Regions from separate parts of the Bacillus arachidis genome, predicted to be linked through region 3. Evidence: a T-box and tRNA genes for the amino acid it is inferred to sense, from the RefSeq annotation. Region 3 holds a T-box; the other regions hold tRNA genes.
What was found. The T-box of region 3 lies ahead of trpS (tryptophan--tRNA ligase). A T-box ahead of a tRNA ligase gene usually reads a tRNA of that ligase, here a tRNA-Trp.
Positions count from the first base shown of each region.

Region 1: it has a tRNA-Trp gene. The T-box ahead of trpS (tryptophan--tRNA ligase) is inferred to sense a tRNA for this amino acid. The anticodon was not compared.
Region 2: it has a tRNA-Trp gene. The T-box ahead of trpS (tryptophan--tRNA ligase) is inferred to sense a tRNA for this amino acid. The anticodon was not compared.

Region 1 covers NZ_CP127376.1:539,199-542,445, reverse strand. Annotated here, with positions in the region: gene QRY57_RS04480 (YebC/PmpR family DNA-binding transcriptional regulator) at 1-419, opposite strand, end outside; tRNA gene QRY57_RS04475 (tRNA-Leu) at 1,096-1,177, opposite strand; tRNA gene QRY57_RS04470 (tRNA-Cys) at 1,188-1,258, opposite strand; tRNA gene QRY57_RS04465 (tRNA-Gly) at 1,269-1,343, opposite strand; tRNA gene QRY57_RS04460 (tRNA-Gln) at 1,349-1,423, opposite strand; tRNA gene QRY57_RS04455 (tRNA-His) at 1,536-1,611, opposite strand; tRNA gene QRY57_RS04450 (tRNA-Trp) at 1,627-1,700, opposite strand; tRNA gene QRY57_RS04445 (tRNA-Tyr) at 1,715-1,798, opposite strand; tRNA gene QRY57_RS04440 (tRNA-Thr) at 1,809-1,884, opposite strand; tRNA gene QRY57_RS04435 (tRNA-Phe) at 1,900-1,975, opposite strand; tRNA gene QRY57_RS04430 (tRNA-Asp) at 1,985-2,060, opposite strand; tRNA gene QRY57_RS04425 (tRNA-Met) at 2,064-2,140, opposite strand; tRNA gene QRY57_RS04420 (tRNA-Val) at 2,171-2,246, opposite strand; tRNA gene QRY57_RS04415 (tRNA-Glu) at 2,251-2,325, opposite strand; tRNA gene QRY57_RS04410 (tRNA-Ser) at 2,336-2,427, opposite strand; tRNA gene QRY57_RS04405 (tRNA-Asn) at 2,433-2,507, opposite strand; rRNA gene rrf (5S ribosomal RNA) at 2,517-2,632, opposite strand; rRNA gene QRY57_RS04395 (23S ribosomal RNA) at 2,734-3,247, opposite strand, start outside.
Region 2 covers NZ_CP127376.1:753,149-756,395, forward strand. Annotated here, with positions in the region: rRNA gene QRY57_RS05385 (23S ribosomal RNA) at 1-114, shown strand, start outside; rRNA gene rrf (5S ribosomal RNA) at 206-321, shown strand; tRNA gene QRY57_RS05395 (tRNA-Val) at 326-401, shown strand; tRNA gene QRY57_RS05400 (tRNA-Tyr) at 411-494, shown strand; tRNA gene QRY57_RS05405 (tRNA-Gln) at 507-581, shown strand; tRNA gene QRY57_RS05410 (tRNA-Lys) at 586-661, shown strand; tRNA gene QRY57_RS05415 (tRNA-Leu) at 676-756, shown strand; tRNA gene QRY57_RS05420 (tRNA-Gly) at 786-860, shown strand; tRNA gene QRY57_RS05425 (tRNA-Leu) at 877-965, shown strand; tRNA gene QRY57_RS05430 (tRNA-Arg) at 969-1,042, shown strand; tRNA gene QRY57_RS05435 (tRNA-Pro) at 1,053-1,126, shown strand; tRNA gene QRY57_RS05440 (tRNA-Ala) at 1,139-1,211, shown strand; tRNA gene QRY57_RS05445 (tRNA-Ser) at 1,222-1,314, shown strand; tRNA gene QRY57_RS05450 (tRNA-Ser) at 1,415-1,507, shown strand; tRNA gene QRY57_RS05455 (tRNA-Met) at 1,532-1,608, shown strand; tRNA gene QRY57_RS05460 (tRNA-Asp) at 1,612-1,687, shown strand; tRNA gene QRY57_RS05465 (tRNA-Phe) at 1,698-1,770, shown strand; tRNA gene QRY57_RS05470 (tRNA-Thr) at 1,788-1,863, shown strand; tRNA gene QRY57_RS05475 (tRNA-Trp) at 1,867-1,937, shown strand; tRNA gene QRY57_RS05480 (tRNA-Ile) at 1,948-2,024, shown strand; tRNA gene QRY57_RS05485 (tRNA-Asn) at 2,028-2,102, shown strand; tRNA gene QRY57_RS05490 (tRNA-Glu) at 2,104-2,175, shown strand; gene QRY57_RS05495 (CBS domain-containing protein) at 2,351-2,770, shown strand; gene QRY57_RS05500 (DUF3965 domain-containing protein) at 3,120-3,247, shown strand, end outside.
Region 3 covers NZ_CP127376.1:1,205,632-1,208,878, forward strand. Annotated here, with positions in the region: gene trpS (tryptophan--tRNA ligase) at 132-1,121, opposite strand; T-box leader at 1,331-1,546, opposite strand; gene QRY57_RS07600 (DUF3899 domain-containing protein) at 1,655-2,035, opposite strand; partial or broken gene QRY57_RS26995 (hypothetical protein) at 2,146-2,359, shown strand; gene QRY57_RS07605 (peptide ABC transporter substrate-binding protein) at 2,356-3,247, shown strand, end outside.

The DNA.
Region 1 (3,247 bases), 670 kb from region 3:
TCAAGTCCAATAACAGCTGTCGCATCAAACATATATGCTACAGATCCATTTACACCCATATTACCACTGTTTTTACTAAACGCAGCACGTACATCTGCTGCAGTACGATTCACGTTATTTGTAAGTGTATCTACAATTACCATAGATCCGTTTGGTCCAAATCCTTCATAACGAAGTTCGTCATAATTTTCTTCTGAACCACCTTTTGCTTTTTCAATTGCACGGTCAATAATTGTTTTTGGTACACTGTACGTTTTTGCACGCTCAAGTACAACTTTTAAAGCTTGGTTTGATTCTGGATCTGGCTCACCTTGTTTTGCTGCTACATAAATCTCACGTCCAAATTTAGCGTATACGCGACTTGTATTTGCATCTTTTGATGCTTTTTTGTCTTTAATATTATTCCATTTACGACCCATTCTGTTCCACTCTCTTTCACGTTTAAATCTACATAAAAAATATTAATATGAAATATAATGTTTATTCAACACTTTTTCAAAATAAATACAAAAAGTTCATTATCGACTCACATTATTGACATAATATACATCGATATAATTTAGTTCATTCCCAAATTATATTATACCTTAATTCTATAATTCATTACGAGTTTAACACTCAAATAACATGATTTTACAGTGTAATGTTGTTTAGTATACTGCTCACGAATAACAGGATAAAGTGAAACTTTAATCAGTGGGGGGCTTCATCCCCCGCTGATTATTAGCCCTCACCAATCGGGCTTTTACGGGCAATTTATCTCCCACCTAACTTCTTAAAGAAAAGTGGAAGTGGCTCGTCCAGAATGTGAGGAGGATGGAGCTTCTGACGTAGAGGTATTTTTTGCCTCGCAGGAAGAAGCGAAAACATCGAACATTCTGTCCACTGGAACTGGACAATGCTTTCGCTGAGTTTTGAGGTGGGAGTATTACTGCCCGCAAATAGCGGGATAAAAATTCCACCTATATATTACGCTCCCTTATAATTGCTCACGTACACGATTCGATGCACACGCTCTCCTATTATTTTGCTATGCTAAAAAATCCAAAAAAAGACTTTAACATTTCTGTTAAAGTCTTTTTTCACGTTATTTGATACCGATGGTCGGGGTCGAACCGACACTCCCGAAGGAACACGATTTTGAGTCGTGCGCGTCTGCCAATTCCGCCACATCGGCATAATAAGAAAGGCGGCAACCGGATTCGAACCGGTGGTAAAGGTTTTGCAGACCTCTGCCTTACCACTTGGCTATGCCGCCATATTAAATTTGGAGCGGAAGACGGGATTCGAACCCGCGACCCCAACCTTGGCAAGGTTGTATTCTACCACTGAACTACTTCCGCAAAAATGGCTGGGCTAGCTGGATTCGAACCAGCGCATGACGGAGTCAAAGTCCGTTGCCTTACCGCTTGGCTATAGCCCATCGAATTACTAATACATTATATGTTTACAATTCTTATTTTATTACAATTAATATTTAAGTAAGACATTAAATATCTTATCAAAGTTAAATTAATTTGTAAATTTTAAAAAAATGGGGCGACTGATGGGAATCGAACCCACGAATGCCGGAGCCACAATCCGGTGCGTTAACCACTTCGCCACAACCGCCATGTTGTATTTATTTGGCAGGGGTAGTAGGAATTGAACCCACACCGGAGGTTTTGGAGACCTCTGTTCTACCTTTAAACTATACCCCTATATAAAATGTAAATGGTGGAGGGGGGCAGATTCGAACTGCCGAACCCGAAGGAGCGGATTTACAGTCCGCCGCGTTTAGCCACTTCGCTACCCCTCCGAAACTTACATGGTGCCGGCTAGAGGACTTGAACCCCCAACCTACTGATTACAAGTCAGTTGCTCTACCAATTGAGCTAAGCCGGCGTATTTATTTAAAAATGGTGGCTCGGGACGGAATCGAACCGCCGACACGAGGATTTTCAGTCCTCTGCTCTACCGACTGAGCTACCGAGCCAGAAATAAATGGCGGTCCCGACCGGGGTCGAACCGGCGATCTCCTGCGTGACAGGCAGGCATGTTAACCACTACACCACGGGACCATTTGGTTGCGGGGACAGGATTTGAACCTGCGACCTTCGGGTTATGAGCCCGACGAGCTACCAGACTGCTCCACCCCGCGATAATACTATTCATATACTATTTTTATATATGGTGGAGGATGACGGGATCGAACCGCCGACCCCCTGCTTGTAAGGCAGGTGCTCTCCCAGCTGAGCTAATCCTCCAAAGTGGTGACCCGTACGGGATTCGAACCCGTGTTACCGCCGTGAAAGGGCGGTGTCTTAACCACTTGACCAACGGGCCAAAATTATCATGGCGGAGAGCAAGGGATTCGAACCCTTGATACGCTTGTGACGTATACACGATTTCCAATCGTGCTCCTTCGGCCAACTCGGACAGCTCTCCAATCATGGCTCCGCAGGTAGGAATCGAACCTACGACCGATCGGTTAACAGCCGATAGCTCTACCGCTGAGCTACTGCGGAATGATATTAGCCTGGCAACGTCCTACTCTCACAGGGGCAAGGCCCCAACTACCATCGGCGCTAGAGAGCTTAACTTCCGTGTTCGGTATGGGAACGGGTGTGACCTCTCTGCCATCATTACCAGACTATATTCACTCGAGACAAACATTATTATACTTGATTGATTAAAAAAGTCAATAAGTTTTTTATGTTCTCTCAAAACTAGATAACATTTGCTTCATATTATATGGTTAAGTCCTCGATCTATTAGTATTCGTCAGCTCCACATGTCACCATGCTTCCACCTCGAACCTATCAACCTGATCATCTTTCAGGGATCTTACTAGCTTACGCTATGGGAAATCTCATCTTGAGGGGGGCTTCATGCTTAGATGCTTTCAGCACTTATCCCTTCCGCACATAGCTACCCAGCTATGCCCTTGGCAGAACAACTGGTACACCAGCGGTGCGTCCATCCCGGTCCTCTCGTACTAAGGACAGCTCCTCTCAAATTTCCTACGCCCACGACGGATAGGGACCGAACTGTCTCACGACGTTCTGAACCCAGCTCGCGTACCGCTTTAATGGGCGAACAGCCCAACCCTTGGGACCGACTACAGCCCCAGGATGCGATGAGCCGACATCGAGGTGCCAAACCTCCCCGTCGATGTGGACTCTTGGGGGAGATAAGCCTGTTATCCCCGGGGTAGCTTTTATCCGTTGAGCGATGGCCCTTCCATGCGGAACCACCGGATCACTAA
Region 2 (3,247 bases), 450 kb from region 3:
TCCCATAGCGTAAGCTAGTAAGATCCCTGAAAGATGATCAGGTTGATAGGTTCGAGGTGGAAGCATGGTGACATGTGGAGCTGACGAATACTAATAGATCGAGGACTTAACCATATAATATGAAGCAAATGTTATCTAGTTTTGAAGGAATATATATTTAAAATTCCTTTTGACATTCTGAAAAGAATGTGTATAATAATAAAAGTCTGGTAATGATGGCAGAGAGGTCACACCCGTTCCCATACCGAACACGGAAGTTAAGCTCTCTAGCGCCGATGGTAGTTGGGGCCTTGCCCCTGTGAGAGTAGGACGTTGCCAGGCAAATGGAGGATTAGCTCAGCTGGGAGAGCACCTGCCTTACAAGCAGGGGGTCGGCGGTTCGATCCCGTCATCCTCCACCATATAATGTCGGAGGGGTAGCGAAGTGGCTAAACGCGGCGGACTGTAAATCCGCTCCTTCGGGTTCGGCAGTTCGAATCTGCCCCCCTCCACCATTTCTTAATTAATGGGCTATAGCCAAGCGGTAAGGCAACGGACTTTGACTCCGTCATGCGCTGGTTCGAATCCAGCTAGCCCAGCCATTAAGAGCCATTAGCTCAGTTGGTAGAGCATCTGACTTTTAATCAGAGGGTCGAAGGTTCGAGTCCTTCATGGCTCACCATTTTAAAAAAATATGCGGGTGTGGCGGAATTGGCAGACGCACCAGACTTAGGATCTGGCGCCTTTGGCGTGGGGGTTCGACTCCCTTCACCCGCACTTTTAATAAAATATCTCATACATGTCTTGCGGAAGTAGTTCAGTGGTAGAATACAACCTTGCCAAGGTTGGGGTCGCGGGTTCGAATCCCGTCTTCCGCTCCAATTTTCAGTATGACATGCCGGGGTGGCGGAACAGGCAGACGCACAGGACTTAAAATCCTGCGGTGGGTGACCACCGTGCGGGTTCGACCCCCGCCCTCGGCACCATATGCGCCCGTAGCTCAATTGGATAGAGCGTTTGACTACGGATCAAAAGGTTAGGGGTTCGAGTCCTCTCGGGCGCGCTTTTATTAACGGGAAGTGGCTCAGCTTGGTAGAGCACCTGGTTTGGGACCAGGGGGTCGCAGGTTCAAATCCTGTCTTCCCGATATTTTAAACATGGGGCCTTAGCTCAGCTGGGAGAGCGCCTGCCTTGCACGCAGGAGGTCAGCGGTTCGATCCCGCTAGGCTCCACTTTATTTATGGAGGTATACCCAAGTCTGGCTGAAGGGATCGGTCTTGAAAACCGACAGGCGGCGAGAGTCGCGCGGGGGTTCGAATCCCTCTACCTCCTCCATTTTTATTGTAAAATGAGATAGGATTTGATTTAATAGATTGTTAAATGGTCTGTATAAAACATATAGACATGAATAAAAGATTTATTTGATTTTTTTTATGGAGGTATACCCAAGTCTGGCTGAAGGGATCGGTCTTGAAAACCGACAGGCGGTGAGAATCGCGCGGGGGTTCGAATCCCTCTACCTCCTCCATTTAAAAAAAGAATATGATATCGTCGCGGGGTGGAGCAGTCTGGTAGCTCGTCGGGCTCATAACCCGAAGGTCGCAGGTTCAAATCCTGTCCCCGCAACCAAATGGTCCCGTGGTGTAGTGGTTAACATGCCTGCCTGTCACGCAGGAGATCGCCGGTTCGACCCCGGTCGGGACCGCCATTTACATAAAGGCTCGGTAGCTCAGTCGGTAGAGCAGAGGACTGAAAATCCTCGTGTCGGCGGTTCGATTCCGTCCCGAGCCATCTTTTTTTTTTGGAAAGCCGGCTTAGCTCAATTGGTAGAGCAACTGACTTGTAATCAGTAGGTTGGGGGTTCAAGTCCTCTAGCCGGCACCACTTAGGGGCATAGTTTAAAGGTAGAACAGAGGTCTCCAAAACCTCCGGTGTGGGTTCAATTCCTACTGCCCCTGTAGAAAATATGGGCCTATAGCTCAGCTGGTTAGAGCGCACGCCTGATAAGCGTGAGGTCGATGGTTCGAGTCCATTTAGGCCCACCATATTCCGCAGTAGCTCAGTGGTAGAGCTATCGGCTGTTAACCGATCGGTCGTAGGTTCGAGTCCTACCTGCGGAGCCATGGCCCGTTGGTCAAGTGGTTAAGACACCGCCCTTTCACGGCGGTAACACGGGTTCGAATCCCGTACGGGTCATACAAAAGAGTCAGCAATTAGCTGGCTCTTTTTTCTTGTGAAAAACATCATGTGAGAATTCTGTTCTTTTCTAATATGCGATATCATCAATCTAAAATTCCTCTATTTATTATGAAATAAATAAAGGGAATTTGGAAAAGCTATAGTATGTATAAAAAGGAGGGAATAGAGCTACATGACAACAGTTAGAGAATTTATGAGTACTGATATTGTACAATGTACACCACTAGATAATGTATATGAAGCTGCTGTGAAAATGAAAGAAGAAGACATTGGAATGATTCCAGTTGTAGAGAACAATCAAGTGGTTGGTCTTGTCACTGATCGTGATTTAGTTGTTCGTGGAATTGCTGAGAAACATCCTGGTTCTAATAAAATTACAAATATCATGACTACAGGAATCGTGTCCGTTTCTCCTGATGACTCTATTGAAAAGGCTACGGGGTTGATGGCGCAGCATCAAATTAGAAGGCTACCTGTAGTTGAGAATGGCGAGCTTGTTGGGATGTTAGCACTAGGTGATTTAGCGATAGCAGAAAAAGCTGATGATCAGGCAGGGGTAGCTTTAAGTGAGATTTCTGAGCATACAGAATAAAGTGTAGGTGTGGGTTAAAATACAGTGTAATTTAAATGCTAGGGAATAGGTAAAATCGGATACGTTTTATTAATAATACGAATAAGACTATATTGTTATTAAAACGTATCCAACATGTTATTCATAGATATATACACTTAACGGAGTATATTTAAATAATGACAAATGTTACGTCCATTTAAAATTTGGTTAATGATGTTCGTTACTAATTTTTGTTATGTTAAAAAATGATATAATAATAAATATAAGTTTCATAAGGGTTTTTGAATATATTAATATATATAGCATTATGATTATCTAGTAAGTCATCGGAGATTTCATATATAAATAGAAATGGAGGGAAAATGATATGAGGGATGTACAGAGCAACCCCAATTGGAATTTGGTTACAGATGTCTATGTGGAACCAAATAATTTTGCGGATTTATTTTCTTTACTTGTACCAAATCATCCAAAAGGCGAAGGAAAAGAGCGGAC
Region 3 (3,247 bases):
CTTTTTGTTATAATCCAGCTCCAGTGGGAAGAATGTTCGGTGGCTTCGCGCCTTCCTGCGAGGCAAAAAACGCCTCTACGTCAGGAGCTCCATCCCCCTCACATTCTAACGAGCCACTTCCGCTTTTTTCATTACCTACGTTTTCTGCTTAATCCCATTGCATTTTCAACTTTACGTAGTTGTTTGAATGCAACGCGGTTTGCTTTTTCAGCACCTTTGTCAAGGATTTCATCTAATTCAGGAGAGTTGATTAGTTCGTTATATTTTTCTTGAATTGGACGAATTGCTTCTACGACTACTTGGGCTAAGTCACCTTTAAAGTCGCCGTATCCTTTTCCTTCGTACTCCGCTTCTAGTTCTTCAATTGTTTTGCCTGAGAATGAAGAGTAGATTGTTAATAAGTTGGAAACACCAGGTTTGTTTTCTTTGTCGTATTTTACGATACCGTCAGAATCAGTTACGGCACTTTTAATTTTCTTTTCAATTGTTTTTGGTTCGTCAAGCATACTAATCATTGACTTTGGATTTGGATCAGACTTACTCATTTTTTTCGTAGGCTCTGTTAATGACATAACACGTGCACCTACTTTTGGAATACGAATCTCTGGAATTGTGAAAATTTCACGGAAACGTTTATTGAAACGCTCTGCTAAATCACGAGTTAATTCCATATGTTGTTTTTGATCATCACCAACTGGCACAATCTCAGTATTATAAAGTAAGATGTCAGCTGCCATTAATGGTGGATAAGTAAGTAATCCAGCTGGAATAGACTCTTTACCAGATGATTTATCTTTATATTGCGTCATGCGCTCTAATTCTCCAACATATGCGATAGATTGCATAATCCATCCTAGCTGAGCGTGCGCAGGCACCTCTGACTGTACAAATAAAGTTGATTTTTCAGGATCAATACCACAAGCTACATATAGTGCAGCTAGGCTACGAATATTTTTGCGAAGCTGTACAGGATCTTGAGCTACTGTAATTGCATGTTGGTTTACAATGCAGAAATAACAATCATGTTCATTTTGTAACTCCGTAAATTGCTTCATTGCACCTAAATAGTTCCCAAGCGTAATTGTTCCGCTCGGTTGAATACCAGAAAAAATAACTGACATAAGTAATTCCTCCTTAAATTGGATATGTATTGTTAAAGAGTAGGGAGTCGCTTTTTGAGTAATCTAGCTCCAGCGGCAAGAATGATCGGTGGCTTCGCATCTTCCTGCGAGGCAAAAAACGCCTCTACGTCAGATGCTCCATCCCCCTCACATTCTGAACGAGCCGCTTCCGCTTTTTAAATACAAAAAAGCCCATTCATCCCAAATGATATAGGGACGAATGGACCGCGGTACCACCCTAATTATTTCACAGTTGTGAAATCTCTTGCATCCATTATAACGTTGGATATAACGCCAAAGCCTACTTCTTTCGGTTCGGTTTGGTGCTCAAAAGCCCATTCCATACTGTACAATTACTTGTTCTCACCAACCACAAGCTCTCTGAAATTGCTGCAATATGTACTCTTCTTTCTCATCGCATAAATATGAATTTATTATAATATAGCTCTGTTTTTTAACAGCTGAGCAAGCCGCCACTTTTTGATATAAAATGTTTTGCAAGTAATTATATCATATAGAAAATCGTTTGCAAACTACATCAAAATAGTAAAGCTAATAAGTGTAGAGATGAGACCTAACAGAATACCTGTAAGGCAGATAGGGTATGTCCATGTGAAAGAATACGTTTTATATATTCTTTCTTTTTTGTTTGTTGCTGGTTCTTCTTCTTCAATTAAAGATTCTACTTTTTTGTTCGTTCCAAATACTTTTTGAAACGCATATATCGTTATGTTGAAAAAACCACTTTGAAATAAGAATAAAAAACCTCCTATAATGATGAAAAAGAGCGCAATATAAAACATAATATTGACAAAATTCAACAAATATTGAGCTGAAGATAAGAATGCTCCAATACTAGAAGCGATTATTGCCAACGATATTAGTATACAAGTGTGAAAAGAAAGTTTATTCAAAATATTCCCCTCCGTCAAAATATTACTAGAATTATTATACTATAAAAGTTATAATGAGTACTAGGAATAATTATTTGAAAATTATACGCAATTTCGTATTTTATTTCAATATGATGGGAGCAATGTTAAGTACTCCATTTACAAAAAAATAAAAAAAATAAACATTTTATTAAAAATTTTAACAAAAAAACAAAAAACTATATTCACAATCGTCACATTATATGTATAATGAAAATTGTAGAAACTTGGAGATTATTCTTTCAATTCTGCTTTTTAGCAAGTGGGGGTACAGGAAGTGCACTTAGGGGAGGCAGTTCAACATGAAGAAAAAGACGTCGCTATTACTTGCATCGACATTGACTGCAAGTATGTTACTTGGGGCTTGTGGGTATCAAAAAGATGATGCCAAAGCAAAAGGGAAAGAAAAAGAGAACAGCAGTAGTAATGGAAAACAAATTGTTAATTTAACGGAACTATCTGAAATTCCGACAATGGATGCGTCTATGACATCAGATTCCGCATCCTCAATGGTATTAAATAACACGATGGAAGGATTATACCGTGTTGGAAAAGACCAAAAGGCTACCCCAGGCGTAGCGGAATCCTATGAGAAACTAGAAGATGGTAAGAAATATATCTTCAAATTACGAAAAGATGCGAAATGGTCAAACGGAGATCCTGTAACAGCACATGATTTTGTTTATTCTTGGAAACGTGCAGTGAATCCGGATACAGGCGCTACATATTCTTATATCATGTTTGATATAAAAAATGCAGAGAAAATTCATAAAAAAGAGTTACCAGATACTGAATTAGGTGTAAAGGCAATTGATGACCATACATTAGAAGTAGAGTTAGACAATCCTGTTCCTTACTTTGTTGATTTAACAGTTTACCCTGTGTTCTACCCATTAAATGAAAAGTATATACAATCACAAGGGAATAAATTTGGTTTAGAGGCAACTACAACACTTTACAATGGACCATTTGTACTGAGTGAATGGAAACATGAAAGAAGCTTCCAGTTTAAGAAAAATCCGTCATATTGGGATAACAAAACAGTTAAGCTTGAAGAAGTTAACTTTAATATTGTGAAAGATACAGCAACGGCCGTTAATTTGTATGAGACAAATGCAATTGATCGAGTAGATTTAAAATCTGAATTTGTGGACAAGTACAAATCAAGTTCAGAATTTAAAGCAACGAAAGAAG